DNA from 2 places in the Enterocloster sp. HCN-30185 genome. Region 1 is predicted to be linked to the other one. Evidence: riboswitches for the same ligand, from Rfam matches in the RefSeq annotation. Region 1 holds a riboswitch; the other holds the start of a gene.
What was found. Region 1 has a riboswitch for cobalamin ahead of WKT10_RS14740 (energy-coupling factor ABC transporter permease). Riboswitches for the same ligand answer to the same signal wherever they lie in the genome.
Positions count from the first base shown of each region.

Region 1 (3,409 bases):
TAGAGGACGGGATGCGGATCGAAGTTCCGGATCGGACAGAGGCAGAGCGCCTGAAGACTCAGGGGATTCTTTCAGATCAGGCCTTTGTGACGGATCCCGGTGACGGTTTTAGCGGAAGCCCTGGGAAAAGCGCTTCAACGGGCAGAAAAGTGAATCTGAATAAGGCCGGTGCAGAGGAGCTGATGACACTTACAGGCATTGGAAAATCCAGGGCGGAGGCGATTATCCAGTACCGTCAGGAAGTGGGGGCTTTTCGCTCGATCGAGGATATTATGAATGTATCCGGGATCAAGGAAAGTGCATTTGAAAAGATACGGGATGATATAACCGTTTAAAAGAAAACTGCGCCCGTCAGGGCATTTTTAAATAGACAGACAGGAAGGGAAATGAAACATGGCTCGGGTATTGGTAGTAGATGATGAAAAACTGATCGTAAAGGGAATCCGGTTCAGTCTGGAGCAGGACGGTTTTGAGGTGGACTGTGCCTATGACGGAGAGGAAGCCATAGAACTGGCAAAAAAGACAGAGTATGATATTGTGCTGTTAGATGTGATGCTCCCAAAGCATGACGGTTTTGAAGTATGTCAGGCGATTCGGGAATTTTCCGACATGCCCGTGATCATGCTGACGGCCAAGGGCGGCGATATGGATAAGATCCTGGGATTGGAGTACGGGGCGGACGACTACATCAGCAAGCCCTTTAACATTCTGGAGGTAAAGGCCAGGATCAAGGCCATTATCCGGCGAAGCCTGAAGGCAAAGCGCCAGAAGCGGGAGGAACCCTCTTCTATGATCGGTTCTGGAGATTTAAAGATGGACACAGAGGGGCGCAGAGTATTTATCGGTGAAAAGGAGATCAACCTTACTGCAAAGGAGTTTGATCTCTTAGAGCTTCTGGTACGCAATCCCAACAAGGTATACAGCCGTGAGGCGCTTTTGAATTATGTATGGGGAAACAGAGCCATGGACAGCGGGGATGTGCGTACGGTAGACGTTCATGTGCGCCGTCTGAGAGAAAAGATCGAGCCAAGTCCAAGTGACCCCAGATATGTACATACAAAATGGGGCGTGGGATATTATTTCGGAGTATCAAACAGGGGGTAAAGCCTCGATCCCTGCCTGCTGAGGGAAAATGGAAAACAGAACAGAAAAAGGTGCCCGGATTCCATGGGAAGTCCGGGATAATAGGGAAATGGGTGGAAAGCCCATGCGGTCCCGCCGCTGTAAAGGAAGAGTTACCGGATGCAGAAAGCTGTTAAAATAGAAACAGGCTTTTGCGAAACGCCACTGCATGAATCTATGTGGGAAGGAGCCGGTGATGAGGATGCCTGAGCCAGAAGACCTGCCTTTTTCGGCGTGATTATAAAGGCTGCGGAGCACAGCTTTTTATAATAGATACCCTGAAAAGGGAGGAAGGCGGAGCATCCGCTTTCTTATCATGTCTGTTTGGATCACGTAGAAACTATGTGGCAAACAGGCTTTTTTACTTTTAAGAAGGGAGCATACATCAATGAATGTAAGAAAAAAAGGAACTGCCATGCTGGCCTGGGGAATCCTCTTCAGTTTTGCAGCGGCGTCACCGGCATATGCCATGCACATTATGGAGGGATATCTTCCGATGGGGTACTGTATTGCCTGGGGGGTAGTCTGCATTCCCTTTGTGGTATTGGGAGTGAAGCGGATCAACCGTCTGATAAAAGAGCACAGAAAGCTGCTTTTGATCTTTGCAATGGCAGGCGCCTATGCCTTTGTGCTGTCTGCCCTGAAATTTCCAAGTGTGACCGGATCCTCCAGCCACCCAACGGGAACCGGTCTGGGAGCCATTCTCTTTGGCCCGACTCCCATGGCAGTGATCGGCTTTCTGGTGCTGATTTTTCAGGCGCTTTTGCTTGCACATGGAGGTTTGACAACGCTGGGAGCCAATACCTTCAGTATGGCGATTGCAGGTCCTGTTGTCAGCTGGGGCGTTTATAAGCTGGGCAGAAAAATAAAGCTGAATCAGAAGGTGGCTGTTTTTCTGGCAGCAGCCCTTGGAAATCTGTTTACATATTGTGTGACCAGTGTGCAGCTGGGACTGGCCCATCCTGCGGCAGACGGCGTATGGAGTGCTGTTGTACGGTTTTTGGGAATTTTTGCATTGACACAGATTCCGCTGGCAGTGATTGAAGGACTTCTGACGGTTGTGATATTGATCGGTCTGCAGACTTATGCAGGTCCGGAACTTCGAGAGCTTGGATTTGGGGAGGAGAATCGATAATGAAGAAACCAATGTGGATCGCAGGTCTTTTGGTGGCTTGCGTAATATTGACAATTGTCCCGTTTATAGCTGCTCCCAAGGATGCGGGATTTGGAGGAGCCGATGATGCAGCCGGCGAACTGGTAGGTGAGATCGATCCCGAATATGAGCCATGGGCAGAGCCTGTTCTGGAACGGATTTTAGGAGGAGAACTTCCGGGAGAAACGGAAAGCCTGCTGTTCTGTCTTCAGGCAGCTTTGGGATCTGGCGTGATCTGCTATGGATTTGGATATCTGGTGGCAAGAAAGAAATACAGTACAAACGATACAGAGGAAAGACAGGAGAACTAATTATGGCGCTGCATCACAGAAATCATTGTCATGGAAATCAGATTCTTTTGATGGATCAATATGCCGTGTGCTCCCAAATGGCGTCATGGAACCCGGACTGGAAGATCATGCTGGGACTTATTTCGCTGTTGGGGTGTATTGGATCCAAAACGGGCCTGATTTCAGTGGCAGTGGGGCTGTGCATGGCAGTGCTTACCCATAAATGGGGAGGAGTGGAGTGGCCGGTTTACGGGAGAATGCTGACCATTCCTCTTTTCTTCGTTATCCTCAGCGGAGCTGTAATTGCACTGGATTTTACAAAGGAAGCCGTGATGGAAGCTGTTTTTGTGACGGTGAAAGTATTGACGGGAACGGCCTGTTTGTATATGATAAGTCTTACAACGCCTGTATATGAAGTGGTTGGAACTTTGAGAAGATGGCATCTGCCGGAAGTGATGCTGGAACTGATGATCTTAATGTACCGCTTTTTGTTTGGCCTTTTAGAGCTTTATGAACAGATGAAGCAGAGTGCTCAGGCCAGGCTGGGGGATATCGGGATAAGACAGGGATACCGTTCATTTTTTGGAATATGTGCCAATCTTCTGGTTCTGGCCTTTCGGCGGGCATCGGACAGCTTTAATGCCATGGAGGCAAGAGGCTATGACGGAGAACTGCGTTTTCTGGAAGAGAAAAAGCTGGTGACAGGAAGGCAGAGGCTGGGTATTGTTCTGTATGGAGTGCTTCTGGCAGCAGGGCTTTTGGCAGAGAGGATGTGGAGCATATGAGGCAGACATCGATAAGCGGCACAGCCCGGATGCTGGATCCGATTTTGGAGCTTCGCGGG
Region 1 is NZ_JBBKBT010000019.1:19,910-23,318, reverse strand. It holds gene WKT10_RS14750 (helix-hairpin-helix domain-containing protein) at 1-335, shown strand, start outside; gene WKT10_RS14745 (response regulator transcription factor) at 394-1,104, shown strand; cobalamin riboswitch at 1,136-1,364, shown strand; gene WKT10_RS14740 (energy-coupling factor ABC transporter permease) at 1,511-2,257, shown strand; gene WKT10_RS14735 (energy-coupling factor ABC transporter substrate-binding protein) at 2,257-2,586, shown strand; gene cbiQ (cobalt ECF transporter T component CbiQ) at 2,589-3,350, shown strand; gene WKT10_RS14725 (energy-coupling factor ABC transporter ATP-binding protein) at 3,347-3,409, shown strand, end outside.

Region 2 (3,409 bases), on a different contig from region 1:
TTCCGGAAAGAATACGGGCCATATGAGGTACCACGAGTCCCACAAAACCGATAATTCCCGTAACAGACACCAGCGATGCCACTACAATCGAGCAGAACCCAAACATCAGAGAACGGAAATGCTTTACAGATAATCCCAGAGCGGCCGCATCCTCATCTCCCATCATCATCATATCAAAATAACGGCTGCAAACAGTAAATATCACTGTTCCAGATAAAACGCCAGCTGCCGGAAGAGCAAGATTTTTCCACTGTGCCGCCGCGATGCTTCCCATCTGCCAGTTATATACAGCAGCAATACTCTCCGGGCTTTTTGCCAGAAAAATAACAAAACTGGTTACTGCGCTCATCACCGCATTGACAGCCGTTCCCGACAAAATAAGGGGCACAGGCCGTATCATTCCTCCCCCTGCCGTTTTCGCCATAAAATAAACAGTGCCGGCAGATAAAAGCGCGCCCAAAAAAGCTGCCGCAGTCGTCTGAAAGGGACCGGAAAGTAGTGAAATCGGAAGCAAAAGCGCACAGGCAGCTCCTGCAGATGCTCCTGATGAAATCCCCAGAATATAAGGATCGCCAACAGGATTCAGCACCAGAGCCTGCATAGCCGCTCCGCAGACAGAAAGACCTGCTCCGCAAAGAAGACCGAACAGAACTCTGGGCAGCCGGATATTCCATACAATCTGAAAATGAGGTACGGACCATTTTCCTGCCTTTAAACCTTCTCCTCCGTAAAAAAACTGATCCATACAGATCTCAAAAACTTCCTTTATCGGAATCTCTGTAGATCCGATATGAATCGTCCACAGAACAGATCCTAAAAGAACCATTGTCAGCACAGGAAAGAGGAGGCGCTGTCTCCCCCTCTTTCCCTGCCGTCCTACTGGAAACATTCCGGATGGAAGGTTTCAGCAAATGTACGGCAGGCTTTGGCAGCCCGTACATCCTGCATTACTTCCACCAGCGGAATCACAAGATACTTTTTATTTTTTACTGCCGGAATCTCGGATAAAGCCGGATTCGTATCTAAAAATTCTTTCTTCTCATCTACCGTCTGAGCGCCATAATCATTGATGATAATCCAGTCGGGATTCGTTTCCACCAGCGTTTCCACACTTGTATTGAACCATCTGGCTTCATCCATATTACGGGTACAGTTGATTCCTCCCGCCAGCTCAATCAGGTTGCTCTGCAGTCCCTTTGAGGTTGTGTAAATTTCATTTCCCTTAAATGTATCAAGAACAAATACCTTCGGTTTTTCATTCTCCGGTACAGAAGAAACTGCTTTTTGTGTCTCTTCAATCTGAGAACGGATATCCTCTATCAGTTCTTCCGCCCGGTCCTCTACCTTAAATATTTTTCCCAGATTTTCTATATCTGTATAAATATGTTCTACCGTTTCATCCGGTACAATCGTACCTGTAATTGTAAGACACTGGATTCCCTTGCTTTCTAACTGGTCATAGCTTCCCCAGGCAGATTCCTTAAAAGCACTTACCTGACCAATCACAAGATCCGTTCCTAAAGCCACTGCATTTTCATGGGATTTCTCCACCTCCGGAATCGCAGCAAATTCGTCCTCCAACTCCGGAAGAGGGCGCTCTGCCGGATTCGCCGGAGCAATACGTCCAACTACACGGTCTCCCAACCCCAGCATAACCATATTTTCTGCTGCATAAAGATTCGCACAAAGTACCTTTTGCGGCATCTTTGTAAATGTGATTTCCCGTTCTCCATTTACAATGGTTACAGGCTCATAAGCTCCGTCAGAGCTGCTCTGGGATTCTGAAACGGCTGCACTCGTTTCCTGTACTGCCTGAGAATCACCCTGATTGCTTCCCTGTGCACCACAGCCGCCTATCATGGCAGCACTCAGGACAAGGATCACTGTTTTTACCAGTTTTTTCTGTTTCATGTTCTTTCCCTCCGAAAGTATATGATCCCGTATGCATTTTATGCATCCTCTCATGGCAGCAGGTCTCCTGGCTTAAATTCATCCTCCGTCTTTGCCTTCCCAGCTTTTATGCCAGTGACATATCTAAAGACTTCGTCCTTCAGTACAGTAGCGGGGGCTGCGCCGTTTTTTAAGAAGCTGTCGGCTCTGCTTCTTCTAGGTCCGGCTTCCCTGTCAGGCCTTTTCAGGCACTGCCATATATAACAGCAGCCCTGTTTACAACCTTAAAACGGTATGTAAACAGGGCCGTGTACGGGTCAAAGCTATTATATCAGCTTTTCATCATATGTCAAAATTTTTCCTTAGTTTTTGCTCATCTGCTCATTTAAGCAGGCCGCTCCTATGATGCCTGCCCCATTTCCAAGCTCTGCTAACACGATACGGGTGTTTTTCTCTGAAGCTCTGGAATAAATCTTCGGAGCTGTTTTCTCCCTTACAGGAGCAAGGAGGGCTTCCCCGGCTCCGCTTAAGCCTCCGCCGATGCAAAGCACCTCCGGCTGAAGGATATTGATGATATTGGCAATTCCGTCCGATAAATCCTCTGTAAAACTGTCCAATACCTCACAGGCCGTCGGATCTCCTTTTTTAGAAGCCTCAAAGATGATCCTGCCATTTACTTCTGAGAGATTTCTTCCGCAAAGGTTCCAAAGCATAGATGTTTCACAATGCTCCATTGCCTCCTTTGCACGGCTCACCAGAGCGGTAGCAGAAGCATAGGCCTCCAGACAGCCTCTCCGCCCGCAGGTACAGGGGCGTCCATTCTGATGGATCACCATATGGCCCAGCTCTCCGGCTGCCCCATTGTGGCCTTCTAAAATCTTTCCATTTAAAATAATGCCTCCGCCGACTCCGGTTCCCAGGGTTACGGCTGTCATGGAACGGCTTCCCCGTCCCGCACCGGCCAGATATTCGCCCCAGGCGGCTGCCTTGGCGTCATTTTCCCCATAAACCGGGCATGGGAAAAGCTCCTTTAACATTTTAAGAAAAGGAACGTTTTCAAAAACAAAGTTATTGGCATACTCGATACAGTCCGTTTCCTTATTTACCGTTCCCGGAATGCCGATCCCCACACTTTCCACATCCTGAAAGGTAAGTCCCTGTTCCTTTAAAAGCCGGTATGCCAGATGGTAAATAGCCTCTGCCAGCTCTCCGGCAGGCCTTGGCAGGCCCGTGGGTTCCTGAATGGACGGCCCCAGCACTCTGTTTTCATCTACCAGTCCGGCAGCGATTTTTGTTCCCCCAAGATCAATTCCGATTCTCAGCATATTGTTTCCCCTTTATGTATTCATAGATTATGATCTGGTTTATTTTACCATAAGGGAGAAATGCTTTTCAAGAGGGGTATAGCCGTTTGCATACACCGTATAACCGGCGCTGTTAATCTCTTCTCCTGAATAATGCCCCTTAAAAGAGTGCTCTCCAAAACCGGGGCCGATCTCCACGGTTGTTAAACCGTCAT
Region 2 is NZ_JBBKBT010000012.1:31,552-34,960, forward strand. It holds gene WKT10_RS12205 (FecCD family ABC transporter permease) at 1-889, opposite strand, end outside; gene WKT10_RS12210 (ABC transporter substrate-binding protein) at 877-1,911, opposite strand; cobalamin riboswitch at 1,952-2,161, opposite strand; gene WKT10_RS12215 (ROK family protein) at 2,253-3,215, opposite strand; gene WKT10_RS12220 (hypothetical protein) at 3,255-3,409, opposite strand, start outside.
Region 2: it holds a riboswitch for cobalamin, as region 1 does, so the genes downstream of both, WKT10_RS12210 (ABC transporter substrate-binding protein) here and WKT10_RS14740 (energy-coupling factor ABC transporter permease) in region 1, are expected to answer to the same signal.